4 regions of the Desulfitobacterium metallireducens DSM 15288 genome follow, and region 1 is predicted to be linked to each of the others. Evidence: riboswitches for the same ligand, from Rfam matches in the RefSeq annotation. Region 1 holds a riboswitch; each other region holds the start of a gene.
The links. Region 1 has a riboswitch for cyclic di-GMP ahead of DESME_RS16475 (helix-turn-helix domain-containing protein). Riboswitches for the same ligand answer to the same signal wherever they lie in the genome.
Positions count from the first base shown of each region.

Region 2: linked by a shared signal. The riboswitch ahead of DESME_RS13460 (HD-GYP domain-containing protein) and the one ahead of DESME_RS16475 (helix-turn-helix domain-containing protein) in region 1 are both predicted to bind cyclic di-GMP.
Region 3: linked by a shared signal. The riboswitch ahead of DESME_RS00210 (methyl-accepting chemotaxis protein) and the one ahead of DESME_RS16475 (helix-turn-helix domain-containing protein) in region 1 are both predicted to bind cyclic di-GMP.
Region 4: linked by a shared signal. The riboswitch ahead of DESME_RS13590 (cell wall-binding repeat-containing protein) and the one ahead of DESME_RS16475 (helix-turn-helix domain-containing protein) in region 1 are both predicted to bind cyclic di-GMP.

Region 1 covers NZ_CP007032.1:3,016,528-3,024,109, reverse strand. The annotation lists gene DESME_RS14515 (ABC transporter permease) at 1-1,220, opposite strand, end outside; gene DESME_RS14510 (ABC transporter ATP-binding protein) at 1,214-1,918, opposite strand; gene DESME_RS14505 (TetR/AcrR family transcriptional regulator) at 1,896-2,600, opposite strand; gene DESME_RS14500 (hypothetical protein) at 2,866-3,348, shown strand; gene DESME_RS14495 (DoxX family membrane protein) at 3,689-4,228, shown strand; RNA gene ssrA (transfer-messenger RNA) at 4,409-4,759, shown strand; cyclic di-GMP riboswitch class I at 5,286-5,376, shown strand; partial or broken gene DESME_RS16475 (helix-turn-helix domain-containing protein) at 5,596-5,712, shown strand; gene DESME_RS16330 (hypothetical protein) at 5,743-5,967, shown strand; partial or broken gene DESME_RS16470 (FG-GAP repeat domain-containing protein) at 5,994-6,620, shown strand; gene DESME_RS15775 (cell wall-binding repeat-containing protein) at 6,633-7,582, shown strand, end outside.
Region 2 covers NZ_CP007032.1:2,769,645-2,777,226, forward strand. The annotation lists gene DESME_RS13445 (efflux RND transporter permease subunit) at 1-494, opposite strand, end outside; gene DESME_RS13450 (efflux RND transporter periplasmic adaptor subunit) at 491-1,630, opposite strand; gene DESME_RS13455 (DUF4395 domain-containing protein) at 1,794-2,192, opposite strand; gene DESME_RS13460 (HD-GYP domain-containing protein) at 2,296-3,357, opposite strand; cyclic di-GMP riboswitch class I at 3,482-3,567, opposite strand; gene DESME_RS15455 (DUF5667 domain-containing protein) at 3,870-4,958, opposite strand; gene DESME_RS15460 (polysaccharide deacetylase family protein) at 5,189-6,613, shown strand; gene DESME_RS13480 (DUF1646 family protein) at 6,630-7,582, opposite strand, start outside.
Region 3 covers NZ_CP007032.1:39,009-46,590, forward strand. The annotation lists gene DESME_RS00190 (glycosyl hydrolase family 18 protein) at 1-1,134, shown strand, start outside; gene rnmV (ribonuclease M5) at 1,296-1,865, shown strand; gene rsmA (16S rRNA (adenine(1518)-N(6)/adenine(1519)-N(6))-dimethyltransferase RsmA) at 1,849-2,688, shown strand; gene DESME_RS00205 (methylenetetrahydrofolate reductase C-terminal domain-containing protein) at 2,778-4,364, opposite strand; cyclic di-GMP riboswitch class I at 4,585-4,673, shown strand; gene DESME_RS00210 (methyl-accepting chemotaxis protein) at 4,759-6,528, shown strand; gene DESME_RS00215 (heparan-alpha-glucosaminide N-acetyltransferase) at 6,538-7,227, opposite strand; gene DESME_RS00220 (glycosyltransferase family 2 protein) at 7,245-7,582, opposite strand, start outside.
Region 4 covers NZ_CP007032.1:2,793,818-2,801,399, reverse strand. The annotation lists gene DESME_RS13595 (cell wall-binding repeat-containing protein) at 1-1,116, shown strand, start outside; gene DESME_RS13590 (cell wall-binding repeat-containing protein) at 1,212-2,309, opposite strand; cyclic di-GMP riboswitch class I at 2,392-2,474, opposite strand; gene DESME_RS15465 (cell wall-binding repeat-containing protein) at 3,058-7,582, shown strand, end outside.

The DNA of each region.
Region 1 (7,582 bases):
TCAATTTTAGTTTTGCGGGCTGATACGGGAGCAGCAGGCCGCATTGCCTCAGAAGGTTCTAAGCGGAGAATGTTGAGGCTGCCCTTGATTCCGCTGAGAAGACTAAAGGTAAGGGAGAGTACTATACCGAGAAATAAGTATTTTAGAGAAAAGGTACTTTTAAGGCCAGGAAGCGCAAAATATTCTTGATAAAGTGTCGTCATCGGAAAGGACAGGGCGATCCCGGATAATCCGCCGAGAAGTCCTCCCAAGCTCCCAATGAAAAGGGGATAAGAAAGGTAATGCAGGATGATTTCTCGGTTCGTGAAGCCAAAAGCCTTAAGTATTCCAATGATTCCTCTTTGTTGCTCGATTAGACGTAATAGCATGGTATAGAGAATAATCGTAGCCACACCAAGGAAAACGATAGGAAGAGATGTGGCCGTCGCTTTGAGGGAGGATAATTCATTGCTCAGAATAGCATCGCTGGTTTGATCCTTGCGTGGAATAATACTTTGGATACCATAACCCTTAAGACTCGTTTGCAGGGTGTCTTTGACCGTCGTAAAATCTGCACCTGGCTCTAGAGTAAAGACCATATCATTGACCTGGTTGGATTCCTTAATGAGGGCACTGAGCGTACTCTTGGGGACATAAGCAATTCCGAACGTCTGAGGATCGGGATAAAGATCTTGAGCATTTTTAAGAGCATAAATAAACTCCGGACTTTGGGCAGTGCCAACGATCGTAAAAGGGATGCGTTTTCCCTCGAGGATGAGGGTTAGACTATCACCTAGGGAAAGTTGGTTAGCCCTAAAAAACTTAGGATCGACTAAAATTTCAGCATTACCGTCACTCGGTAAGCGGCCAATTTCAATTTGAACCTGATTAAGGGTTGAATGACTGGGTGGGTTTAAGGTAACAAGACGCAAAGAACGTTTTGAAGCGCTATTTTCATCCAATAGGTGAACATCCTTAACAATTCGACCCTCAATTTCCTCAATACCGGGTAGATTAGTAAGAGATTGTACTTTGTTCTCGGGATAGCCTGTTAATTGGATAAAACCATCTGCAAAGTGAGTGCTTTCGTAAAAATTCTGTTGCGCTCGCTCTAAGTTTTCAACAACGATCGACATCGAGGTAAAGGCCAGCAGGCCGATCGCAATAACAATCATGCAAGCCACGTAAACGCCTTTATTCTCTTTGACTTCTCTTAAAACTTTTTGATGCAGAACTACCATGTGAGTTCCTCCGGTGCTAAGGGATGTACATTGACCGTGATATGGTCCATGATCCCATCTTTAAGAAAAAAGACACGATTAGCCATTTTAGCAATCTCACCATTATGAGTAATAATCAAAATCGTCATATGATAGTTTTGATTCAGTGTCTGAAGCGCGTTTAATACCTGGATTCCAGTTTGAATATCTAAGGCTCCGGTAGGTTCATCACACAGAAGTAGGGAAGGCTTTTTGACAATCGCACGGGCTATTGCGACTCGTTGTTGTTGCCCTCCCGAGAGTTGTGAAGGAAAGTGATCTTTTAAGTCTTCTAATCCAACATCAGCAAGGACTTCTTCAATAACAAGAGGATGGACTGCAATCTCAGAGGCTAATTTGACATTTTCATAGGCGGTCAGATTGGGCATGAGATTATAATGCTGAAAGACGAAACCGACTTCCTTTCGACGGTAAAGTGTCAGTTCACCTTCCTTCGCTTCATGAAGGGGCTGCCCTTGGTAATAAAGTTCACCTGCCGAGGCCTGAGTCATTCCTCCAATAATATTTAGCAATGTTGTTTTGCCTGAACCACTCTGGCCGAGGACGACAATAAATTCTCCTTGCAAGACTTGAAAATCAATCCCTTTGAGAACTTCAGTTTCAACGGTTCCCGTTTTGAAGTTTTTCCGGATCCCTTTACCTTCGAGCAAGATTGTCAAGGGGCTCACCTCCCAGAGCAGAGTGGGGACCCAATCCATTTGCCAAGAGATCAATCATTTGGTCCATTCGCTTGAGAAATGGATTATCTTTTATTAAGGAAAGGGTGTCTGCTTGATGATCTTCGGGTAGATTCCTGAGTTCAGCGATATAGTACTCGCTTAGTGAGGCACTCCAGACTCCTAGGAAATGATTCGCGAGAAGGGGATCAATCTGAGGATTAATCTGTCCAAGCTCGATTCCCTTCTTGATCATTAACGTATAGATGTTTTGAGCCTTAGGAAGTTGTTCTCCCATGACTTCTTCCTGGAGCGCTTTATTGGTTTCTTTGAGAAAGTTATTCCCAATGGATAGGAGTTTAGGATTTTCTTCCGCAAATTGAAGGCCAGCTAGACAGAGAGCGCGAAGGGTTTGGAAAAAATCAAAGCCATCTCCTTCAAATTGAGGAACGTTTAGTCTGAAATACGTAATTTTTTGTTCTCCGGCTAGATTAAGAATAAATTTATATAAGTCTTTTAGATTTTCAAAATATTGATAGAAACTTCCCCGTGGAATTCCAGCACTTTTAATAATGCGAGCAATACTCGCTTGGTCAAAGCAATAGGCGGCAAACTCTTCAAGGGCAGCATCAATAATTCGTTTTCTTTTTTCATCGGATAAATTAAAGAAGGTTTGAGTAGGCAAAGCAACCGTCCTTTCTATAAAATGAGTTTGTCAGCTTTGATATTCTCAAGATAGTGTATTAAAGAGAAAATTTAAATATGACAGCTGTGTCACTTTGAATATATGACAAAGATGTCATAGGGTCAAGGTAAAGATTCATGAATTAAAGAAATATATATTAAATGACATATTTGTTTCAAAGTTTTGACAAAGTTTTGCCATAAAGGTTTCGTATAATTCAATCAAGGTTGATGGAACAACTGAAATAAAAAGGAGAGTGGATTATATGAAATTTAAAAAACAACTGATCGCAGTGATCGCGACACTGGGGATTCTTGGAGTAGCCGGAACAGCTTTGGCAGCAGATGGATATAAAACACCGGCGGATATTGTCGCAGGCTTGACGGGTAAGACGGTTGAACAGGTAACGACAGAAAGAGCTACTGGTGTTACTTATGGAACGATAGCCAATGATGCAGGAGTGCTGGATTCCTTTAAACAAGAAATACTGGCACAGAAAGAAGCCGTATTAGATCAGCGTGTAGCTGAGGGAACAATGACTCAGGAGCAGGCAGCTTCAGTTAAGAGTGCACTTGAAGCAAACCAAGCAACCTGTGATGGCACAGGAAGCGCCCAAATTGGGAGAGCAAATGGGGTCGGTTTTGGTAGCGGCATGATGCAAGGTCAAGGTAGAGGTCAAGGCCGGGGCGGATTCGGCGGAGGCATGGGCTATGGAGTCGGTATGGGCAGAGCTGGTTTGACTCAATAATAAAGAAAATAGCCATTAACGCAAAGGGGTTGATTCATCAAAAGATGGATCAGCCTTTTTGATTATAGTTAACGTTATTGTTAACTATAAAGGTTAACGCCAACGTTAACTTATCGACAGGTTAACATAAGAAAAGCCTATTTTCATAACTTTTCGCCTTGGCATGCTATTTGCAATAACTAAATTCGTCAAATTTAAATGCTGTTGTGATAATTTTAATAAGTATAAGCAACAGCAGATATTAAAAAGAGATGGGAGGAAAGAGAATCTCGTTCAAGTAGTATCAATAGGTATTATTATTAATTTATTATTTTTTCCTAAAATAGAAGGAGGAGTATTAATGTCTGATTATATTAATTATGTAAAAACTCAATTGAAGGATTGGAAAGTAGCATTATTAACACTTGTATTCACAGTAGCAAGAGTAATTTATGGAATTGCTTGGATTCAAGCTGGAGAACACAAATTAACATGGTTTTCTGATGGAAAACTCGATTCTATTGGATTAATTAAAGGGATGGTAGGTAATCTAGCAGCTGCCAAAAACGATCCACTCGGTATTAATAATTTATATGCTTGGGTTGCCCAAGGTATCTTTGTAAATACGATGCCTTCCGTTACTGATGTAATGGTTGTCATTTGTGAGATTTTAGTTGGTATCGTTCTTGTTCTAGGATTTAAAGTATTCTGGAGTGCTTTAGTCGCTGTATACATGAATCTACAATTCAATGCAGCAGGTTCGTTTAATAATTTCGGTTATATTTGGTCTGACTTAGCTTTTATGAAATTTGCAAAATATAGTGAACTTATTGGTGTAAGCGGATACCTTGATTTTAAAAAACAACAAAAGAAAACGGCACAAAACTCAGTAAATATGTAATTGAAGTTTAGAGAGAGCAACGGATTGTTTAGTCCGTTGCTCTTTTTATATGCTCATGTACTTGCCTATAAAAGAATTATGGAATTCCTATCAAATTAATCTAAATAAATCATGGTAAAGTAAGATGTACCTCTATAAAAAACAGAAAAAAATGATATACTATCAATGTAAACTCAATACGGGGGTGTTTTAGACTCGCTCGGGGAAGCGGTGGCAAGAGTTGCGCGTCGAGATTCCACCTGGTCTCGTTAAACGGTGGACCTTAATAGTTAACAACAATAATTACGCTCTAGCAGCTTAATTGCCGCTAGCATCCTGCCTTCTGCGCCTACGATGAAGGGCCAGGGTGTCAAAATAGTAGGACTGCTCTAATGGCAATTCTCGGAGTCATTAGCTAAGATTATCGAGATAGCCTTGGATGGATCCTGTCTTCTGGAGACTAAGAGGCGAAACTTAAAGAGAAGACTACACGCGTAGAAGCTTTTGTGGCAGCTCTTCGATACAGGGGTGCAAGTCCCCTCACCTCCACCATGCAAACCCTCGAATATTAGGTGGAGATACATAACGAAAGCCTTGAGGTACATGAAGTTGTACGCTTAAGGCTTTTTTGCATTTTTGAAATGAATCACCGTCTGGCTTTGCAAAAAAGGATAAATTTTGCCATATCTGATGGGTATTAATAGTGGCTGTGACAAGATAATTAAACCTATTTACAACATTAAGGCTTTCGCGATTAATCTAGTTGGCTAAGAAAATGTATATCTACCAGAAATGAGATGATTAATAATGGAGCATCATGAGATAAAATTTTGTTGTTCATCTCTGGAGCTGTGCAAATAAATGGGGCATGGAAGCATGTGAACAATCTGTAATAAGCTTTATGATCAGTTATCCATACGGGGCTCATGTTCAAATATAGGTACTAAAAAACCTTTAAAGTTATAGACAAATATGGTAGAATATCTCACAAGAGGGTTCTTCCAAAATACGACATCATAACATAGTTTTACCTATCTTTGTATAATATTCATCTATTGCAATTTAATTTAAAAAATTGTTCTGATAAAGGCAAAACATCTGAAAAGGTGTGACGCAAAGCCATGGGTCTACAGCAGGAAAGACACTGCCATGATCGCCAGGTTGCCGGAGAAGAAATTAGAGCCCCTGCCGGGACTAGTATCTCTGGTATGGAGTTCTTTTTGTTTTCTCTTTTTAAATTAGGTGTTCGTTATAATGCTGCCTGTTTAACCAAATACTTCGACAGACCGTTGCTACTGAACTGACAGGGAGGTTGAAATATGGATAAAGTTGTCCACAGTTACGTAAGGCCAGAAAAGCTAAAGGATCGGAGTTGAAAGGTTGAGGAAATTACTAAAATTCGTAGTAAATACCTGCAAGCTTCGGAAGAAGGAGACTACTGTGTTCTTCTTGGTGGGGTTTACACGGTAGGATTTTTGCATTCTTATGCTCGTTTCCTTGACTTAGATGCAGGGAGTTTGGTAAATACTTTTCGATTGGAAGTAGCAGCGAATAAATTAGAAACCACTTTTGATAATAGACCTTTACATTTTGAACATACCGTAGGCTATCTTCCCTTATCTTTTAACCGCCGTGTTCTTAATATTCAGTTTTTGTCTGTTTATTCCCAATGCTTTTCTTTCTCCAATTCTGTCATGCTGGTCTTGAAGGATTTCAGGAAAGCATTTGAACCAGATGAGATTGAAAATTATTATAAATGATTTAACAAAAATTGGAGGGGAATAATGTGAAAATTAAAATTGGAATATTTCTTGCGTTCATAATTTTATTAGTATTGCCACAAACTGCTTACTCCTCAGAGGGACAAATCTTTAAGCCATATATCAACTATAAAACAGGATCCTACCCTGAGGCTGTTGCGATAGGGGATGTCAATGGAGACGGAAAAAATGATGTAGTAATGACAACATCAACATCATCTAACTCTGATCCAGTAAATGATTATAAGCTTTTTGTTTTCATACAGAATAGCGCCGGAGGGCTTAATCCACCAATTAAGTATTCTGTTAGCGGCGTGCCAACCTCTGTTGATATTTGTGACCTGAATAATGATGGTAAAAAGGATGTAGTAGTTGGGAATAAAGGTGTAAATATTGAGGTTTTCATCCAAAACCAATCAGGCGGACTTGATTCTGGTGTGAACTATAGCACAACTAATTCGCAGAGCATAAAAACAGGGGATTTTAATAATGATGGGTTGATGGATGTAGCGGGAATAGGTTGGGGTTCGAATAGTGTTGACATCTTGTTCCAAAAAAGCGATGGTACGTTGGGGACGCCGATTACATATTCCGTACAACATGGGGGATACGATCAGTTAGAAGCCGGTGACGTGAATAATGATGGGTTGACCGACTTAATTGTAATGAGTGGGCAATTGTACGCCGACCCCAATATCGGGATACTATACCAACAATCAAATGGATTTTCTTCACCGGCATACTCCAGTGTTGGTAGTAATATACTCACTCATGGAGTTGCAATTGGGGATATAAATAATGATAAATTAAACGACATCATAGTCAGTCACGGTGGCAATCAGCCTACATCGTTTATCGGTACTTTCAACCAGAATAGTCAAGGTACTCTTAATCCGGTGGTTAATTATGCAGCATATGATTGCCCTGAATCGGTTAAAGTAGCAGATGTCAATTCCGACGGAAAAATGGATGTTATTTCCTTGAATGGGGGCTGGGACGCATTAAGCCTTTACCTTCAAGATGGTAATGGGGGAATGATGCCGTACTCGCGTTATAGTCTTCCCTATGCCTCACACTATAACCCCCAGGGTCTTGCGATTGGCGACATTAACTCAGACGGTGCTCCCGATGTTGCTATAGCAGATTATAACAATGGATTAGTAATATTATACCATTCCATACCCGAAGCTTTGACAGTGAGTAGCCCAGCGACCACCGGATTCACAGTAGGGTTAAGCCCATCCCTTTCCGGCTTAGTGGCAAGCGACTTTACGCTGAAGGACAGTGCGAGTAATCCTGTAACCATTACAGGCGCGTCAACATCAGATGGTGGGGCAACTTACGCGATTAGTGCAGCGTTGTGTGCAGGTCAAACGTACACGGTTACGGCAACTAAGAGCGGCTATGACTTCGGGTTAGCGCGAAACGTGGTAGTTCCCGCCACGTCGACAACCCCAGGGGCAATCAGCGGTACTATAATGGATATAAACGGTACACCGCTCGTCGGGGCCAACGTGACTGTAACCGGAAGTGTTTATTCAACAACAACAACCTCGGATGGAATCTATACGATATTAAACGTGCCGGTAGGCACGGGATATACCGTGACTGCCAG
Region 2 (7,582 bases), 250 kb from region 1:
AAACGAGGTTTAATCTGATCTTCCACTAGGGTTTGTAAAGAAGCCAGATCCCCATCCTTTTGTGAAACCGTCAATTGAACAATCGGTGCCATCGTAGGGTCAATTTTCATAATCATCGGTGCCTGAACTTCCGACGGAAACATCCGCTTCACAAGATCGACTTTTTCCCGCATCTGCAAAGTGGCAAAATTCATATCTGTTCCATATTTAAATTGGGCAACGACCACAGAATTTCCCTCCGATGTGGTCGAAGTCACCGTGTCGATGTTTTCTACTGTGGAAAGGGCACCCTCAATCGGGTTCGTAATCGATTTCTCAATTTCCTCAGGCCCAACCCCGGTATAAGAGGTCACGACGACCGCGATCGGGATTTCCATATTGGGAAGTAAATCAATCGGCAGACGGCTAAGCGAAACTGAACCGAGCAGAATAATGATCAGCATGACCATGATGATCGTAACAGGACGTTTAACGGATACCTCAGCTAATTTCAAGATTGGCTCCCCCCCACGATCTTGACTTTACTTCCCTGTCCGACCAGAGTTTGCCCTTTAATCATGACTTGTTCGCCTGAGTTTAAACCCTTTGTAATTTCGACTTTCGCCCCCGTGTCCAGGCCTATTGTCACTTCTTTCTCGACCGCCATCTCATTTTCCACGACATAAACAAGCGATTTCCCATTCTTCGTTACAATCGCTTCGCTATTCACCGCTAAAACATCAGACCTTGATTTCGTAGCGATCTCCACCTTAGCAAACATCCCGGGTTTAATCTTGCCCTCAGGATTATCAATAGCCACTTTTATGGCATAAAGCATCGTCCGAGCATCTGCTGCAGGAGCGATGTTGGAAATTCTTCCGGTGAGTTCTTGCGCTTCTGCCGAAGGAATCGTCACTTTAGCCTCTTCTCCGACTTTTAGTGAATTCACGATATTTTCAGGGACATTAAGGGTCACATTAAGCGCATTAAGTTGAGTCAACGTCACCGAAGGCAGCGCACTTGAGGCCATTTCGCCCGGTTTGACATTAACAGCCGTCACTGTCCCCTCGGCCGGTGCTGTCATCACCGCATTACCTAATCCCTCCTGTGCCTGTTGTAAGCTCACCTTCGCCTGATCCCACTGAATTTGCACGAGTTGTAAAGGCGTCTCTGAAGCCTGGCTTTCAGCCGTTTCTAACTGAGCCTTCGAGATCGCGCCAGCCGCGAAAAGCTGTTGCTGACGTTCCAAATTGGTTTTAGCCAGATCGATTTGTTCCTTCGTCCGTTGATAATTCGTCTCCGCTGAACGTACCCCAAACGAAGCCATATCAACAGCCTTTTGCAAATCCGTTGTGTCCAGGGTAAATAACACTGTACCTGCACTGACCTTATCTCCAACTTGAATATGGACTGAACTCACTTTCCCTGGCATTTTCGGCACAAGGCTTAAATCTTGATCAGAATTTATCTTACCACTGAAATTCGTCGTCTCTACCAGGGTTTGAACCGCAGCAGGTAACACTTCTACCGGTATGTATTGCTCCTCAACCGAGGTGGCCGCCGTTTTCTGGGAGCCGCATCCCCCTGTCAAGAGAAGAAGGCCCACTCCTATTGTAGCTACTAATAATCGTACATTTGTCTGTTTCTTCAAGCCCTTACATCCTCCTCATCCTCGAACCGACCGTTCGGTCACTCATGAGTATTATACAACTCACCCTAGGAGGTTCGTCAAGCGATTCTTTATGCGGGAAACGCATGAAAAAAGCAGAAAAAAAGCCACGAAGTATTCACTCCGCAGCTCAGTTTCCCTTGACTTAAAACTTTTTAACTTGCTTATAGAAAAAGGATCCCAAAGAGAGTCCGAACATCGCCAATAAGGCAAGTCCCGCGACAACTCCAGCAACAATATAGCCAGCCGATGCCCATCTCAGCTCAAAAAGTACAAAGGAGAGGGTCAATAAAACGACTGTTAATTGATTATCAAAACGAGTTAACTCGTATGCTTGCGTTGGAACACGATCAATCCATTGGCTAAAAAAGGGTTTCGCGAAAAGAATGAACAAATTCGCTTTCATACCAAAAAGAAGTCCAACCCCTTCAATCAACCATAATATCGCAATAAATAAAGGCAGCTGTTCAAAAAAGGCAAGAATAAAAAAGGCGATAATTCCAGTCTGATTTGCTCTGATATAAGGAATGGGGACGTCTTTCATAGCTCGAACTCCTTTTCCAAAGGTTATTTAACCGTATGCAAATAGGCTTATAGCTGCTTATCTGTTTTGTTAGTGTATTCTTTTTAGACTTTCTTGTCAAACCTCACTCGAAAATCGATTCAATAAACGTGGTCCGTTCCTTAACTAAGTCATATTCCTTTGCTTTGACCTGATTTAAATCTTGGCCCGCGAGTAAGACGCGCACAATCGGGCGCATCGGTAAGCTCTTATTTTGATCGACAACAATTCCAATCTCTCCCGTATTGAGCTTAACTGTACACCCCGTGGGATAAGCTGCAATATGTTTTAAAAAGGTAACCACCAAATCATGGGGGAACAACTTGTCTGAGCAACCCATTAAAATTTCACAAGCCTCATGAGGCAACATTCGCGTATGTCCCGGTCCGTCATTAACCATATTATCATAGAAGTCAGCGATCCCGACAATCTGGGCCAACTGATGAATTCCTTCTCCCTCTAACTTTCGGGGATAACCTGATCCATTCATTCTCTCATGATGTTGAAAAGCGATATGGGCACTTAAAAGATTTAGCTCCCGTTTTGAACGCAAAATATCGAACCCTAAACTCGTATGAGTTTTATAAAGATCCTCTTCCTTCGTCGTAAACGATTCGCGCTTGCGTAATAGCTCTTTCGGCAGCTTCACGGTTCCGATATCATGAAACAATGCGCCGATCGCTAAAGCCTCTAAGTTATTTTGATCCAGTCCTAACGCCTTACCTAAGACAATCGAGAGGACACAGACGTTGACCGAATGCGCAAAGATTTGATTATCATAGCTCCGCATATCCGTCAAGCTGATAAAAATCTCTTTTTGAAATAGGATATCCTCGATGATATTGTTCACAGCCTTTTTTACCTTGAAGCCATCAAAGTCTTTCCCCACTTGAACGGCTTGTCCAGAAAACTCTAGGGAGGCCATCGCTTCACGCCGATGTTCCTCAGTAATCACATCCTCAAGGACGATATCCTTTGTTTCCTCATCATCTACATAGACAATGTTTATCCCCAGGTCTCTTAAGCGCTCAATGTAGGAAGGAGTAAAAGCAATTCCCCTACCCAGCAAAACGCGACCATCATTAGCGTAGATGGTCCGCCCCAACACATCTCCTTGTTTTAACCGATTGATACTTAACTGGCGCACTAAAAATCTTCCTTTCATGTCATATAAAGCTTCTATCTCGAAATCGTTTCTATCTCAAAATTCCCTCAGAAATAAAAAAATCGCAAGCAACAGGCAGGCGACAATAGCTCAGTATTAAAACGCTTTCGGTGGCTTGGCAGTCATCAGAAGAACTCTGGAAGACCCATAGCTTTGCGTCCTTGGCTTTCGCCAAGTTTGCTCTTGTCGATGTCCTATATTTATATAATATCATCAATTTCCAACTTAAAATAGACGTAAAATAGATCAATTCCCATTATTTCGTCATAATAATACTAATTTCATCAAGTTCCATAATTTATAAGGAACTAAAGCGAAGGAAAACTCCCCAAAAAGACGTATAATTCCTCGAGAGGGCTAGTTTAGGGAGAACTAGTTTTCCTCTTTCTCATGTAGTTGGTTTCTTTTTGGGGTCCTCGTCAGGAGGACCTTTTTTTTGCCATAGAAAAACGAAAGCTCGACCACTTTTGGTCGAGCTTTTTGCTTACCGTTGTTTAACGTTCGTTGTCTTCGCTTTCTTGTGCTTTACCAGAATTTTGATTTTTCCCCTTTGAGGCCGCATTTTCTCGCCCTTGTCCGTTATTTTCCTTCGGAGCGACTTGTTTTTGTTCGGGTTGCTTTTGTTCTACTTCCTTTTGATTCTGTTCTAACTGTTTATTTTCTACTTCCACTCCGTCATTTTGCTCTTCAAGTTTTTCTTGTTCAACAAGCTCAGTTTTTTCTTTAGGTTCCGCTTGTTTTAGCTGACCATTCGCATTCGCTTTGCTATTATCCGTTACCGACATGGTGGCTACTGATGTATCCGTTGCCACTGTGACAGGCTCCGCTGAATTTACGGCGTCAGATTCAAGACTATTCTGAAGTTCATCCAAAGAATCTTGTTCTTCTTGCGTTAATTCGCTCGTCTCGACATTTTTAGTCGCTTTTCTCAGCTCTCTAGCAAGTTCGATTTGATCTTTCTTCTCCATCTTGGCGATACTCTTTTCCATGGACCGAACAATGTTAAGAGCGACTTTTTCCGAGGCCTGAGGAGGCAGTTTATCTAAGAGACCCCCTAACGTTTGAATATTTTGAGCATGGGATTGACTCAGGGCTAACTCAAGTTTCTGAGCTGTTTCTGAATCCGTTGCCGTAAGATCGTTTAAAAAAGCTTGGGCTTCAGTTAACTTTTGCGTATAACCCTCCATGGCTGTTTGCGCCTTTTCAGTATCTCCGCTCTCAATCATGATCTCAGCTTCAGCCATTTTTTCTAAGGATTGCTTCTCTAAGAGCTGTGCCTTTGCCGCAGGATCGGTTGTTAATATCACTTGAAGCTTAGCGATTAGTTCGGTTAGCCAATAAAAAGGAGAATCAGGGAGAGTCCCCGGGTCCACGATGTCTCCGTTCGCATCAACCACTGGGTCAAGGCCCGTGCTACTGGTCGTATCTGTCGCACCCGTGGTGCTTGTCGTATCCGTAGTCGCTGTTGTACCTGTAGTCCCTGTCGTAGCTGTACCATCTACGGCCAAAGCTAATGGAGCACTCAGAGGGAGCGTACAAAGGGATAACGATAATGCAAATGCTAAAGCCTTAATTTTTTTCATCTTAGCCACTTCCTTTTAAATAACACTTTATTACACTTTTCCTTTATGATGTCATTATAGAACTATAAAATGACTAAAAATACCCTATTTTCGCAAATCGGGAGAATAAGCCTAACCAAACAGGACCTTTGGACTATCCCATAATATCCTAACTTATTTTGACAAAATGAGGGAAATTAAATTATCATACAATTAGTGCAATTGATTACATTTGAACCGGAGGAATCCTCGTGAAAAAGAAGTCATTCCTGTTAATAACGCTAATAGCGCTACTCAGTATTGTCGTTACCCTAAAATTTGTAAGCGGATCCTTCTTTAAAAACGATCCCTCTTCAGCCATCTCTGTAGAAGCACAATCAACCGACGTACAAGAAACTAGCGCTTCAATTTCCACTGCGCAACCCTCTACGGACCCATCAACTCCTCCAGCCTTTACCGAAAATCAGAAAAAAGCCCTCAGTCTATATGACCAAGGGCTTAAACTCTATTATGAGCGGCAGTTTGTTTCTGCCTTAGACCTCTTTAATGAAGCCTTAACTTTAGACCCAAACTGCTATCAAGCTTTAAATGGCAAAGGAGCAACTTACGCTTTTCAGGGCCGCACAAACGAGGGAATTGTCTTGATTAAACAAGCCCTTGAGCTGAAACCCGATTTTGTATATGCCCATTTTAACTTAGGCTTAGCCCACGAACTGGCCGGTCACTGGACTGAGGCGATTGATAGTTACCATGAGGCACTTAAGCTAGATTCCAAAGATGTCTGGAGTTATTACGGCATTGCCAGTATCTACGGCAGGCAAGGAAATGTCGGAAAAGTCATTGAATATTTAAAGCCCGCTCTTGCGCTCGAACCGGATATTTGCGAAGCTGCTCAAGAGGAAAAAGACTTTGACCCTGTAAAAGACGATCCACAGTTTCAAGCTTTACTGCAAAATCCTCCCTCGAAGATTTCCCCAGAAACGTTTTCCTCAATGACTTCTCAAGGAACAACAACCCGAGTCCCCGTTCTCTATTATCATTCCGTTATGGACGAGCCTGGCAACGAATTGCGCATGCCCCCCACAGAATTTGAGAAACAGATGGAGTACTTATCGCAAAACGGATATCACGTCATCACTCTCGATCAGCTCTATAATGCCTTCTATAACAAAGGTTCACTCCCCGATAAACCCATTGCCATCACTTTTGACGATGGCTATCGCGATAATTTCACCAATGCCTTTCCCATTATGCAAAGATATCATTTCCCCGGAACCGTCTTTATGGTATCAAGCTATATTGACGGAGAAGGTTTTTTAACCTCCGATCAGCTCCAACAATTGCAAGCTGCGGGATGGACAATCGGTGGTCATTCAGAGAATCATACCAATTTATCAGAAGTCAGCGCTGAAACTACAACAGAAGAGTTAAAAAATTCGCGTGCCATCCTCGAAAGCCTTCTGGGATACCCTCTCAAATACATCGCCTATCCCTTTGGGGGATACGATTCTCATGTAATGAAACTGACTCAAGAGGATGGTTATCTAGCAGGCTTCACAACTGCCCGAGGCTGGGCTGACCCAGAATCCAATCCGTATGCGCTCCAACGAATTTATTGTTATGCCAACATGGGAATTCCCGAACTTGAACGTCGCATAACAAATCCTCAATACTAAGGTTTGCCTTAGTCCCTTATATCAGATAAAAAATAATCCCATAAAAAGCGACCATAATCACAAGTCCGACAGGAACACCCAACCTTGCCCACTCTTTACTCTGGATATTCAATTTACTCGCCGCAATAATATTAGGAATATTCCCCGGAATGAGCATACCGCCACTGATTAAGAGTCCGAGCAAAATAGCCATAATCTGATCAAGAGACATCTTATCACTGATCTCCGCTGCCGCTAAAGTCGCATTATCTAAAATAGCCGAAATCATATTAATCCAGTACAGAATCTGACTGGGTAAACCCAGAATAAATCGATCGATGATCGGTTTGAGCCCTGTCCCCAAAAAGGTTAAAGCCATCACAAAAAGGTAGATTTTCAAGGCACGTAAAACGACTTCTTTGTAGCTTTCCTCTTCTTGTAAACTTTCTAAACCCAAAGGCTCCTGTTCCGTACGAATGAAAAAGGCAGCAAACAGACCCAGCGCGATAATCGCCGGAACGATGAGTTCTCCAAAATTACGGAATAAGTACCAGAAGTCGGCATGAAGTTTGGAAATGACGATTGTCGCTAGCGGTTCTCCAATCGGCGTTAAAGCAGCCCCTAAGCCAATCGCAAAACAACTAATAATCACGAGAGCAACTTCACTGGTGCGATCCAACTTCAGATTGTTGACAATTTCGACCAAAAGCAAAGCCGCAATAATCGCCGTAATTACACTTGACATCAATCCTAAGATAAGGACGATTAAAAACATCAATAACCGTGCTGGTACATGGCGTTGAACGCTTTGGATCATATGATTGATCTTTGTTTTAAAGATTTTAAAAATTATACCGAAACCAAGAACTGCGGCCGTAATCATAATCGGTTCTTCCAAGGCCTTCTTGAATAATTCCAGCGTCATTTGCTGTGAGATCAGAACGGACAAAAGACCCATCACAAATAGAAAAAATTCCAGGTTCTGCTCCA
Region 3 (7,582 bases), 200 kb from region 1:
TCTTTAATAGCTGTCTTAGTTTTAGGACTTAACTTAACCGGATGTAATCCGGCGCAACAGCCTTCTCCGCCAACACAACCTCAGCAGATGACGGAGAATGGCCAACCTCCTACGGCGGAAGCAGATACCCGTCAAGATGTTCTTGGTGCTGAAAAGCGGGTCGTTATGGGTTTCTATACAGATCCAGAGGGACCTACACCCGGTTCAAAGGAATCTATGATGAAGAACATTAAAATGCTAGATGAAGTCTCCTTCTTCTGGTACACCTTCGATGAAAATGGGAAAGTTGTGACTTCTGGCAAGAAAGATCTGAGCATAAAAGAGGCAGCTCAGAAAAATGGGGCCAAAGCCTATGCCTTAATCCATAACATGAGAGGCGGAGGATTTGATGCCAATCTTGCTCATAAAGTTTTAGCTAATTCTTCGACAAGATCTACCTTTGTCAATAATCTGGTTAATCTAACGATTAACGAGAAATGGGATGGGATTGCGGTAGATATCGAAAAAACGCCGCCAGGAGATCGCAATAATTACTCTGCGTTTCTTGACGAATTGCATAAGGCACTAAAGGCTAAGGATAAAGTCCTTAACGTATCGATTCCGGCGAAGTACATTGATTATCCTTCAGATTTATGGTCAGGAGCGTATGATTATGCTGCAATTGGGAAAGCCTCAGACCAAGTTGTACTGATGACCTATGATGAACATGGTTTAGGAACAACCCAAGGGCCGATTGCTTCCCACGCATGGGTAAATAAGGTGATTAGTTATGCTGTAGGAAAGATTCCCAAGGAAAAGATTGTAATGGGGCTTCCGGTTTACTCCTTTGACTGGGGGTCGAATAAACCTACCGTACCTGATTATTTATCCTATGCTCAATCGGTTGAGCGTGCCAAAAAACATGGCATTGAAGTCCTATTCGATGAGGAGAACAAAGTACCCCACTATCATTATACGGCCAATGGTGTTCGGCATGAGGTTTATTTGGAAAATGCCAAGAGTTTGCAACCTAAGATGGAGTATGCCAAAGAACATAAATTACATGGAGTAGCTGTCTGGCGGATTGGAATGGAAGATCCCGCTATTTGGAATAGTTTGATTAAGACTTACGGAACAAATAAAAATAAACAGTAACCACCTGAGTTCAACGTAAGGAATCGGGTGTATAAATCAGGAATCAGAATTTTAGATGGCAATATAGAGCGGGGAAAGCACCCCGCTCTATATTAATTTGAGAAAAGGAGGAAGATAAGATAAGATAATTAAGCAACATAAGAAGAGGAAGAGGTTACCTGATGATTGAAGAATTGATTGTCGTCGAAGGCAAAAATGATGCTCAAGCCGTTCGCCGCGCTTTAGGAGAAGTCGATATTCTCTGGACAGAAGGATATGGCTTAACGCATGAAAAGCTTCAATATATCAGCGAGATGGCAACACGCCGTGGCGTCATCGTTTTGACAGATCCAGATTCGGTGGGGGAACAAATTCGAGAACGCATAAGACGTACGGTTCCTGAGGCTAAACACATTTATCTGTCCAAAAAAGATGCTCGTTCCAAAGATGATAAGGATATAGGGGTAGAAAACGCTTCACCTGAAGACATTCGACGAGCTTTTCAATTTATTCAGGTAGAACGTACTGAGGTAAAGAGAGCCCCGATTTTTAATATGGATGACTTGGTTCGAACAGGACTCGTCGGGCTTCCCAATTCGGCGGAGAAGCGGAGAAGGGTTGGCCGGATTTTAGGATTAGGGGATGCTAATGCAAAGCAGTTTTTACACCGGTTAAATCGTTTTCAAGTTTCACGTGAAGATTTTGAAGGAGCACAACTCGGAGTAGGAGGTAAGGATGGAAAACGCAGCTGACTATACACGGCGTTTACTTAGAAAAGGTGCCCGGGCTCATAAATCATTAGGACAGAATTTCTTGATGGATGATCAGGTGATTTCTGAGATTATAGGGGCAAGTGTTCTTGATCCAGATATCCCAATGATAGAGATAGGTCCAGGTCTTGGCGTATTAACACGAATTCTTGCTCAAGACGTGAATAAACTTTGGGCGGTTGAGCTCGATAAAAGTAAGGTAGAGATACTTCGACATGAACTTGAGGGACCCTCCCTAGAGATTCTGGTTATGGATGCCTTAAAGCTCAATCTTCGCGATATCTGGGGCGAACAGAAGGGCTTCTTGGTTGGCAATTTGCCCTATTATATTACCAGTCCGCTCCTTATGCATTTTTTAGAGCAAAAGGAGTCTCTGATCGGGATGACAGTTATGGTCCAAAAGGAAGTTGCCGATCGCATAGTCGCTAAACCAGGAACGAAAGCGTACGGAGTGCTGTCCATTGCTGTGCAAGTCGCAGCAGAGCCTGAAAGAATCTGTAACGTTTTACCCCAGGCTTTTTGGCCTGCGCCAAAAGTTCACTCGACTGTTGTTCGTTTGAATCTGCGCCCTTATCCAGGCCTACAGGTCAATTCCCAGGATTTTTTTCGGGTGGTAAAAGCAGGTTTTAGCCAACGTAGAAAAACCTTGGGGAATTCACTTTCCTCAGGGTTAGGAATCGATAAAAAGAGGGTCAGTGAGATTCTGATGCAGGCAGGGATTGATGAACAAAGAAGAGCAGAGACCCTCAGCATTGAAGAGTTTCAAACAGTGACTCAAGTCTATTTAGAAAAAGCCCTTAAGTAAGGTTTTAGTTTTACTGGGTTATCTTTTAAACGAGAAAAAAGGCGCCTGTTCGTCAGATTGAACGAACAGGCGCTTTTTAAAAATCCAAACTATTTGGCAACATCCTTTTTCTCAGCCTGTGGTTGCGACTTAGCGACCTCTTCTTCAGGAGTAGGAATTCCAAGGATCGCGGCAGAGTGATCGCGTCCTAAATAGAAGTTTGACCAAGAAGAGGTTTGGTAAAGATCCCAGTTGGCAGGTGGAATATGATAGGAATCCAGTTGATGCTCTTCGCCAACTTTCTTTAAGCGTGAATAAGCTCTGACATAGACACATTGTTTTTCGTTAGGATAGACTTCACACCAGCCTTGAAAGCTTCCGCCACAGGCCCCGTTACGTTGATTTTTAGGGCATTGGGACATGGGGCAAAGATAGGCCATATCCAGTAAAGCACAATCGCCACAATCCTTACAGTCATTCGAGATCACTTTAATGACATGTTCTAGACTATGTTTACGGGGGTTCTTTCGTGCTTTATAAATACTTCTCATAATTGGGAAAAAGGCTTGATTGGGAGTAAAGATAAGGCTGTGCATTAGACGCAAGGCACGGAAGCTTGCTCCGACAGGAGCATTAAGCGGGAGATTCTTTCGATCAACAGGGATTGTTGTATTGAGTCCTGTCTTCTCATCTTTTTCATAATAATAAAATCCACCCGGGATAGGATAATCAAATTCACGAATAAGATCCATCCATTTTGAACTGAGTTCTTCACCCTTATTAATAATGTACTCAACTTGTTCGTATTTAACGTTATTTCCGCCGATGTGTACTCCAGCAAAGCCCATCCCCTTCATGATCGCATACATTTTGGCCGCTCTGAGTAGGCGGGCGCTTAACCCTTTATCTTCAGCTTTTTTTTCTTGATCTAGTTCAGCTAAGAGTTTATCAGTGACAACACAGCCCGGAAGTTTATTCTGGTTCATGATCCGAGCGGCTCCATAAGGAAGAATGTAAATATTACCGATGATAGGAATATTTAAATCATTTAATTTTATAAACTGAAGGACTTCATGAAATTTACGGGCATCATATCCAAGCTGAGTCACTATAAATTCAGCTCCGCTGGCTATTTTCTTTTTCATTTTAAAATATTGAACCATCTGCTCCGCTTCAGTTGCTTTGAAGGGAGAGACAGCGGCTCCGGCAAAGAAATCACTCGGTTGGTGACGGATGATTCCTTTCATTCCGGGATACTCCAAGCCATGGTTCATTTCACCGATCAATTCAACACCATGAGTTGGATCAAGATCGAAAACAGGCTTAGGTCGCCCTTGGAAACCTGACTCGGTGTAGTCTCCGGTCATGACTAAAAGATTACGGACTCCAGCACGATCAAGTGCATAAAGTTGACTTTCCATTTGGTTACGGTTTTTGTCTTTACATGTAAAGTGGACGAGAGGTTCAATCCCTAGTTTTAAGATCTCTTCACCTAAATAGTCTGCAAGCATCGCTGGATTTCCGCCGGGATTATCAGTGATAGTTAAGGCATGGACCTTTCCTCCTTTGGCTGCTTGTTCAGCAGCGAGGAGGGCACTTTCTTGGGCTTTCTCTCGAGCGCCTCTACCGGGAACTAATTCCCAGGTTACAGACATCGTTTTCTTATCGAGCAGAGACTCCTTAAATCGGTTTTCCATCCTTTTTCCCCTTTCCTACCCTTCCCTTGGTCGAAGTAAAACCTTTGATGACCTGTTTATATACTTTCTTTAATTGTAGTACAATTTGGACAATTCTTTCAATAGAACTCCCAAAGTTTTATTTTGCAATTATTAGAAATAATTGTTGAAATTCTTAACCAATAAGGTGATAATAAAAGAGAAAGTCGAAAATTAAGATAATTATGAGATTATTTCAAAACATTTGTAAAGGCAAACTCAGTGAAAGCCGAGGACGCAAAGCTACGAGTCTAAAGCCTCGGCAGAGGTAAAGATAGTCGGGTTGCCATGTTAAAGGATACGACGAATTGATCCTTGTTTTGGCAACGCCATACAGGGATTTATTTTTTTAAAAAAGTTAAAGGGGACGAATAAATTGAAAAAAATTAAGTCTAAGTTTATCGCTTCGTTTTTGCTCATAGCCATGATTATGGCTGCCTTTGTTGGAGGGTACAGTGTCTATAGTCAAGTTCAACTCGTGGATAATGAAATTCAGGATTATCGAGAAACTTTATTTCAGGAATATGATGCTATGATGAAGGCACAAGTTGAAACAGCTACGAGTTTAGTACAAAATGTTTATAATGAACAGCAAAAGGGGTTACTGACAGAGGAGCAGGCTAAAGTGAAAGCGGCTAATCTCGTTCGTGACTTGCGTTTTAATGGGAGCAACTATTTTTGGATCGATACGACAGAAGGCATAAATGTTGTTCTTTTAGGAAGAGATACAGAAGGGAAAAGCCGTCTTGCATCTAAAGATCCCAACGGGGTTGAATATGTAAAAGAATTTATTAAGAATGGGCAGCAAGAAGGTGGGGGTTACAGCGATTATCAATTTGCTAAACCCAATGAAACACAACCGCTACCGAAAAGAGGATACACGCTCCTTTTTAAACCCTATAATTGGGTTATCGGTACCGGGGACTGGGTCGATAATATTGAGAAAAGTGTGAGCGAGAAACAAGCTACATACCAGGCAGATATGCGTAAACAGGTAGGGATTAACGTAGGAATTATTCTGGTCGCGTTAGTTGCAGTTATTGCTTTTGCACTTTATTTTAGTCGTAAAATATCCCGACCCATTATCGAGGTAGCAGAGGAGAGTAAAGCTGTTGCCAATGGGGATTTCACTCGAGAAAAGCTGAATGTGTCTTCAAAAGATGAGTTGGGCGATTTAGCGGATTCTTTCAATAAAATGTCAGATAGTTTGCGTGAGCTTGTTCAGAGAGTTTCCCAAGCCTCCTCACAAGTTGCAGCTACTTCTCAAGAGTTAACCGCTGGAGCCGAGCAATCTGCTCAAGCTTCCAGTGAAGTTGCCGTTTCAGTAACAGAAATGGCTCAAGGCGCGGAAAAACAAAAGACGACGGTCGATGAAGTAGCAGCTGTAGCTGAGCAGCTCGCTGCGGGTGCGGAACAAATTCAAGCAAATACAGGAAATGTTGTTAGTTTTGCAGAAAGGACAGCACAATCAGCAGATGAAGGTCGTACTGCGATTACGACAACGATAGAACAAATGAAACAAATCCAGTCTGTGGTGAACCGTTCTGCTGAAATCACACTTCAATTGGGCGAGAGATCTCAGGATATTGGCAAGATTGTGGATACCATCTCGGCCATTGCTGATCAAACAAACTTACTTGCGCTGAATGCCGCGATTGAAGCAGCTCGGGCTGGCGAACAAGGAAGAGGGTTTGCTGTAGTTGCAGATGAAGTTCGCAAATTAGCTGAACAATCACAAGAAGCAGCGAAGGAAATTGCGCATTTAATTGCCAGTATGCAACAAGATACAGAGAAAGCCGTTAGTGCCATGAATAATGGGACTTCTGTCGTAGAAACGGGATCCAAGGTCGTAGCCCAAGCCGGAGAAGCCTTTGAAGAAATTGCACAACAAATCGAAAAAGTTGTGGCTCAGGTCAAAGGGATTTCAGAGGAAATGGAGCAAATGACCCAAGGAAATGAACGAATTGCTTCTTCTGTACGCGATTTGGATCAGATCAGTCGGGTTATTGCTGATCAAACTCAGAATGTATCTGCTTCTTCAGAAGAACAAGCCGCTTCGATGGAGGAGATCGCCTCTTCAAGTCAGCTCCTAGCGAAGATGGCTGAAGAACTAGACCAGTCTTTAGCTAAGTACAAGATCAACTAAGCATAGGAGTTAAAAGAAAGTCTTTTGCACTAGGAATAAAATAGACAAAAGAATAGGCTGATGGATAAGATAGATGAGCAAAGAATGTTTGCTCATCTTTTCTATTATAGACGGTAAAGAATAAGAGGCCTGTAAATCAGAAGAAACATACTTAAACCGGTAGAAAAGGATTCCTAAAGCTGAAACTCCACTATAAGGAAAGAAAGGATAAATATCGATCGTTGAAAATCCAGGGTAATATACTCCTAAAGGGAGAAGCCAAGGTCCTGAGATATACGTGTTAGATAAAACGAATCCCAAGATTAGGGCAAAGAGTGAGTAGAAGCTTAAAAAAGCCGTTGAACGTTTTTGGAGAAAGGGATAAAGAAGAGCCATCACCCCCAGAAAATGGAGTATTCCAAAGCGGATATAGGACTCGGGCATTGCGATATAGGTAAGTAAGGTGATAATCAGAGCCCAGGATAAGATTTTGACAGCATTGCGGAATGGATGGTGACTGAAACCGCTACTCACTCCTGCTAGGAAGATAAACAAGACGGCCGAAATCTTTCCTTCTACAAACCAATACCAAGAATCGACCTGAACTGGGGCAGAAGTGAAGAAATCCAAGTCATAAATAAAATGGTAGAGAATCATAAGAATGAGGGCAAGGGCTCGTAATAGATCGATTTCGGGAATTCGAGAGGCGGTATTTTTCAAATTAACACCTTACTTTCTTACACTTTATCTTTTCGTTGATAGGGAATGATGAGATGCTGTTCACAAAAAGGATGAGAAATAGCTAAGGTTTCATTCCAAAGTTTGAGAATATCAAACCGTCTTTCGGGATGATAGCCTAGTAATTGGTGTTTTCCCAAGGAACGTGTGAGAGGCTTATCATGAGCTAAAGCAAATCCCATGATGCAATCCCCAATAATCGTTTCGGCGATTAAGCGGGCATGTTGTCGCTCTTTACGCGGAGATTTTAAGTCTTGATGGCGTAGTGAAGTTACGACTTGGGTTTTTAAGCCAAGTTTGCTAGCCCATACTAATGACAAAGGCGGAATTGCGATCC
Region 4 (7,582 bases), 220 kb from region 1:
ATGAATACCTTGAGCGGACAAAAAGCCCCAGCTATCGATGCCAAAGGGGTCGTGAATCTGACTGTTAACTTTAATACAGATATTACGGGCATAAATACACCGATTAGTATTCAAATTCCAGAACTAAACGAAAATAATTCGTTTAATTATATGGATTTAATTAAAGTATTAGCAGCTCCTCCTCGTTTAGCAGGACTGGATCGATACCAAACAGCGAGAGCGATTAGCGAAGATTTTAATAAGGGTAAATGCGATAACATCATTTTAGCCTCGGGTACTAATTTCCCAGATGCGTTATCTGCAAGTATTTTATCCAAGAAGTATAATGCTCCGATTTTACTTGTGGGATCTACAGTCGGAGAGTCCTCAGAAGCCTTTGACTATATTGCCTTACATTCTACCCCGGCTACAAAAGTATATATCATTGGTGGAACGGGCGTCATTAATGACTCGTTTGAAACAGAAATTCTTAAGAAGGGTAATACAATAGAACGCTTGAGCGGACTTGATCTTTACGAAACCAATATGGCTGTTGTTAATAATGCTAACGTGAAGTCGGGGACACCCGTAATAGTAGCCTCGGGTGAAGGTTTCCCAGATGCTCTCAGTGTTTCTAGTTTCGCAGGATCAAATCAGTATCCAACTCTGCTTGTCGGGAAGGACTTTCTTGCCGAAAAAACAAAAGATTATATTTTAACCCAAAAACCTTCAACCGTGTATATTGCAGGTGGGATATCCGTTGTTTCACAGTCGGTTGAAGATCAAATTAAAGCTTTAGTGCCTGGGACGGCGATTAAGCGTTTAGCGGGGAATGATCGATTTGAGACAGCGGGTGCAGTAGTCAATGAGTTTGCAACAAGTCCCGATACCCTTTATATCGCAAATGGGTATAGCTTTGCAGATGCACTTGCAGGAAGTGGTTTAGCGGCGAAGACGGGGGATCCCATTCTTCTGATCGATCAAAATAGTGGAACATTTTCTCCTGCCATCCAATCTTATCTTAAACAACTTCGAGCTACAGGAATTCGTCCTACGGTTCGGACGTTAGGTGGAGAGGGCGTTGTCCCTGCTAGTCTTGTTCAGCAGGCTCAAAGAATTCTTATGGGGATAGAGTAAGGAATACGATCACCAAGGAGAAGAATTATCATAAAAATATAGCAAGCACATATGACGTGCTTGCTATATTTTTTGCCTTGAAAGTTACCGACGATTTATTTCGCAGTACCCGGTCCGTTAAGGATAGTAGCGGCCTGGGATTGAACCGAATCAGAAACAGCACCCGTTCCGCCTAAGATATATAGAGTGGGGTACATGACAGCGGGGAAAGAACTATATTGTCCTTGCGCGTTGGTATAGGTTAAAGCTTGCTTATCATTATAAGAAATCACATTGAGTGCGCTTATGGTTTCGGAGGGTAATTGATTGGGATTAGTCATGAGCACTACCCCTCCTCCAACTCCAAGGCTTCCCACCAAGACGGCACCGGCTAAAGCATCGGGATAATCCTCTCCCGTAGCTAAGGCAATGAAGGGCTTATTCTTAACTTGTTTAGCCCAGATGGCATTTGAATCATATTTATTTGCGCCGGTTAGTCCCATAGCACGAGGATAAATCTCGTTGGTTTTAGAAGCAAGTGTTCCAAAAATAACTACATTATTAATTGAGTCACAGAAGGCTTTTTGATCAGGCGTAAGACCAGTATCAGCAACCAACAAAATGGGAGTGAAAACTGAAGTAGCTGTCGGGGCAACCGTTAAGGCATCTGCGAAATAAGAATCTGTAACTAAAACAACTTCCTTCAAAGGGTTCTGCAATCGTTTAGAAATAATCAATGAGGTTTCATTTCGATTCTGCCCTCCGAGTTGTTCAATATTCTGTGGGGCAAAGCCCATGCTTACAAGCTTGTCGGTAAAGTTTTGGGGGATGACACCAGTACCTCCAAGGAGGAAAACATTTCCGCTGGTACTCACATGTGCCTGGATAAAATCAAAAGTTGTAGTACTATTCTCAGGGGTATTATCGACTAAAAGAATGGGCGCATTTTCTTGATTAGCTAACGGAGCTCCGGCTAAAGCATCTGGGAAATTGTTGCCCGAGGCTAAAACAACGTTTTGGAACTTTTCACCCTTGGAAAAATCAATGTTATGTTGTTTGGCGAGTTCATTAGCGATACTAACCGCTGTCTCATAACGGTTGCTTCCTTGCAGGCGAACCTGTTGGGTTTGGGTTGGGGTGGTTGAGGCCGCGGCACTCAACGGGAGCGCTAAGGACATCGCAAGGGTTAATAGGACTCCTAGAATTTTTTTCATCAATCGAACACTCCTTTTAATATGAAATGAGGCTCTTTCCCATAAACCACAGGAAAGAGCCTTCTATTTTTCCTAAATGGATTATGGCAGCTTGGCAGTCTTAGCAAAAGCCTTAGACCCATCGCTTTGCGTCCCCGCTTTTCAACGGGTTTGCCTTTTTCTTTGAACCTAGCAAAAACATGGTTATTATACCATGGAAAAATAGAGAGAAAAATCCAAATTTGTCGAAAATAATAAGTACGCGCGATTATTAGAACAGCCCACATTTCATGATCATGAAATGTGGGCTGTTCTAATTTTATTGCCACTTAATTATGTGCTTATCTGTAATTATATGGAACAATTAAACGAATTGAGATTTTAAAGTAATTTAAATAATTTATCATGTAATTTTTTGCCATAATTTTTGTAAAGGAATAGTTAGCCCAATGGAGAATTTACAGAAAAAGGAAGTTTGTCCTATGCAAAGTAGGACTTTTGGGTTTACTAAGTATATCTCCGTAGGAGGTGAGATGAGGAAGGCCTTAGACAGGTTTGTTGTCACCCAGCAATGTCCAAGACCTTTGCGGAAAAGTTTAGCTAAAACAGGAAGCCTGCTGTAACAGGTAACCTGACCAGAAGTTTATGTTGAATTACCCAACAACATAGCTTGTGGTTAGCTTTGCTTTTAACAATTTTAAGTATAGCAAAAATAAGTAAACTCACAATCCTTTATTTCTTTTATTTAATTTAAGTGTGGAGGTTGAAGATGAAGAAGCATACAACAAAGTTGCTTGCAGGATGTTTAGCAGTTAGTTTTTTTATAACGACTGTCTTTACTTCTAACATATTTGCAGCAACTTCTAAGACACAATCGGTAGTGTCAGGAGCGGTTGGCTCTGAACAGCGGCTTTCAGGAATAGATAGATATGAAACGGCTGCGAAAATTGCTCAAGAGGGATGGAAGGGCACGTCAGAGTATGCTGTATTGTCTGCAGGAATGGATGAAAATCTTGTAGATGCTCTTGCGGCTGCGCCGCTGGCCAAATTGAAGAATGCCCCCATTCTTTTGACAGAAGGGGATAAACTAAATAAGTATGCTGGAATAGAATTAAAACGTCTCGGGGTAAAGACCGTTTATGTAACCACTGGAGATAAAGTGATTACAAAGAAAATCCTAGATCAACTCGCTGAAATGAATATTACTGTTGTTCCTTTAGGTGGCAGTGATCGCTATGAAACGTCCCTCAATATAGCGAAGCAAATGGGGACTTTCAATAAATTTGTAGTTGCTACAGCATGGAATAATGCAGATGCTTTATCTATTGCTTCTATTGCCGCGGGGAAAGGTATGCCAATTCTGCTTTCTGACATTAATAATGTTCCTAATAATGTAATGGCCTATATTGATTCAGTAAAGGAGAATGTAGATCAAACTTATGTCCTTGGAGGGACGGGAGCATTAACCGATAATGTGAAAATTGTCTTGCCGAATGCGATTCGAATTGGAGGTCTCGACCGCTTCGGTACCAATCTTGAGGTTCTTAAGACTTTTGCCAATGATTTAAACTATAGTAAAACCTATCTGGCCAATGGGGAAGATAATCACTTAGCAGATGCCTTAGCAGGATCTCCACTCGCCGCATTAACAGCATCCCCTGTAGTTTTGACCGGTACAACACTCCCTTCAGAGACGAAGAACTTTGCTAAACTTAACCTTGGGTCAAATGTCATCACCTTCGGGGGCGAAGCGAGTATCCCTTCGAGTATCGTTGAGCAACTGACCTCAGTAGTTGTGTACGCACAAGATGGCGCAACTATAGGATCATCTGATGCAAATCAACTCGAAGAATTGACAGATAGTATCAAGATTACGGCGAAAAATGCAACCTTAAAAAATGCTAGAACAGCCTACAGTGTTTACATTCAGGGTGACAATGTAGTCTTGGATAATGTTACTATCACAGGAACATTGTTTATTGATCCAGGTGAGAAGGGTACGGCTAACATTAATAATGTTAAGGCTGGAAAAATAATCGTTCTTTCTGGAGCTAAAGATAGCATTCATCTGAAGAATACTGAAGCTGGAACGCTCGTTGTTTCAAGTTCTAATGAAGTTCGTGTGGAATCGAGTGGAACGACCAAGATAGGTAACACGGTCGTTACTTCTTATGCGATTCTTGATGCAGCTGGAGGAAGTCTAGGTAGTGTAGAAGTTGTAACGATAGCGGGGCAATCCCCTGTTGTTACCTTCAAAGGAACTTTTGCTGAACCAATCGTAGTAAACGGAGCGGCAACGATCAAAGCAGACGCGAATGCAAACATCGCAAAGCTAGAAATAGCACCGGAAAATAAGGAACAGAAAATTACATTGGACGGAAAATTTACAACGGTTGAAGTGAACAAGGAAGCACAAGTTGATTTTTCGGCTAATACGACGGTTACAAATGTGGTTGCTAATGTTAATGCTGAGCTTAATGTACCTTCTGGGGCAAACATAGGTACTCTCGATAAAAAAGGAAATGAGGTTCCTGTAACGGGTAGTGGAAGTGTAGGCGGATCTACTCCATCAGTTGGGGGAGGAGGTAGCAGCGGCGGCGTTTCAACTGGGAATGTTGGAACGAAAGCTGGGGGCTTTGGTGTCAATGGACATGGCGGAGTAGTTGGGGAAACCGTACTTACTTACACGCTTGGAGAAGATTATAATAAGGGTCAAATTGAATTCTTATTACCGAATGGTATTGTTGCCATGGAAGGCGATTTGGTAAGAATAGCCAATGCTGAGGGAATGGGGATAAGCTCTGATACCATTAGCGATAATGGACACAAAGTTACATTAACTGGAGTTTCTGCGAAGAAAGATGATACGGTGGTATTAACACTCTCTCGCGATATTGAAATTGGCCGTTGGGATTTTAAGGTGATCGGGGATAGTGACGGAAATGGCCCCATACTTCAGGTACAAGAACCATCCATTACGTTATATCGTCCTGATTTTACTGAAGCAGATGCCACGTTGAGTGAGTACATGCATGCGGGTGGTCACGATACAGACGCTGAGTTTATAGCTGTAACTGATGCAATGGATGCGGTTTTAGCGGCTTCTCGAGTTAGACCTTGGAATCAAGGCAATATTGATGCGGCGAATGCAGCATTACAAAACACTGTAAATTTATTAAAAAATGCTATAACCCATGTGAAATCAATGGCTGAGGCAAGTCTAGGAGAATGGAAAAAAGATAGAACAGAACCTGCAAGTTGGGATCAATCTAACGGTTGGATTACGACCACAACATCTGCTCAACAAAATTCGAACAGCTGGTACGACTGGCAAGGTCGTGGTACTGCAACAAATGTCGGGTTGACAGATCAATGGCAAGTTGAAACGCAAATCGAATTAACCGATCAATTATTAAACGGAACGGGTGTAAGAACATCAATGTGGGTTCAGGTTGATGGTGTCAATGGAGTACAATCGACTCAAAACAATGTGCTTGATTGGGCAATCCTTCAATTCAGAAATGATCCTACCACCAAAACTAAAGGTTGGGAATCTTGGGATAGTACCGGAGACGGAAATTGGATTCCTCTTACTCAAGAGAATGTAAATGTAGAGAAAGGAATCCATACTCTAAAAATGGTTTATGATTCGGGTAAGATCTCTCAATATATCGATGGGATTTTAGTCCGAGAATACACGATTAAAACAGATGAAGGCTTTGATGGCGTATCTGCACCGTCTTACGTGATCATCCAATCCCGTACTTTCGGTGCACAATATACGGCAAAATGGAGAGTTCCTCTTGTTAAATATGTTGCGGGATATCCTGCTGGAACCCAGTTTATTTCTACTGTAGATGAACTAAAAGCTGCGATCAAGGGCCAAGCAGACGGACAAACATGGGTTATTGGGGCTGGTCCATTTGATATACCAAGGGATACAACTACATTGCGAGATAGCAATGGTCAAGTCGTAACCAGTTCTGGACAGGCGGGTTGGTGTATGCCAATTAGCGCGAATAATTTAACGATTATCGGTATTGGAGATCCTGTTCTCACGAGTTCTGATGTTACGCCAAATGGCAGTTGGGCTTCTCAAAACCTGATCACAGTTTGGGGTGATAATGTAACTATCGAAGGTTTAACCCTTACGCCTAAAGTTGATGTGAATAAAACAATTGAAGTAGTTGGAGATAAGAAATTTACGATTCGCGATTGTACATTTACACCGAATAGCTCTAGCCTTGCTGACGAAGGGGGTTCCTTGTATTTTAATGGTGCAGGAACCGACGGGACAAAGGCAATTTTGGTTGAGAACAATCTATTTAATTATGCATCTGTAGCCTTAGATGGAGTTAAAGCGAGTAATATCACAATTGCGAATAACACATGGGAAAATATTAAGGGTTATGCAATAGGAAATACGTATTGGGGAAGTACTGATAGAAAAGAAACCCCATATACCGAAGTAAACGTCAACGGAAATAATTTTAATAATGTTACTGATAAGACCAAAATTATTGCTGCGAGATTAAATCAAACATTCACCTTAGATGCTGAAAATAAGATTAATGGTGTTGCAGTGAATAAAGACAATTTTGGGAAGTATATCAATTTCAATAATTTAGCATATTGGTCGGAATGTAAAGATAATAAAGTCATTGTTGATGGAGTGACCTATGTAAGCCCTTATCAAAAGATTGATGAATATGTTACGAACGTGGCCCAATTAGAAGAAGCAATCAGTACCGCGACTGCTAGCGAGAGGATTATCGTTGCACCAGGAACATATGAACTTTCAAAAGAGCTCAATATTACAGTTCCAGTTACTCTTGAAGGAATGGGAGACGTGACTTTAAAAGCGGCTAATGTTCCATGGAGTACAGAAAATGGTTCTAAACACCTTCTTGCAATTTATGCGGGGACGAAAGAAGCTCCTGTTACCCTTTCGAATCTCGTGATCGATGCGGATCAAAAATCTCATGCAGTAAATACCTATAATAATGCATATGCGATTTTGAATGATGTAACTATTAAGAATGGATTAGGAGCTGGGTTGATAGTAAATGGTTCAACAATCGTGGCCAAGAACTTGTATACGAGTGGTAATGAATGGGGCGCGGTTAATGTTGATCCTGGGAGCGGAGTTACAACACCTTCAGCATTTGCGTTGAGCGGTGATGGTGTACTCGCTGAACCCACCCAAATTTGGTCGGATGGTGCTCATGTAACAGCATCAGCAACAGTTGAAATAATTGCAGCTGGATATACCAACTATTTTATTACAGATAAAT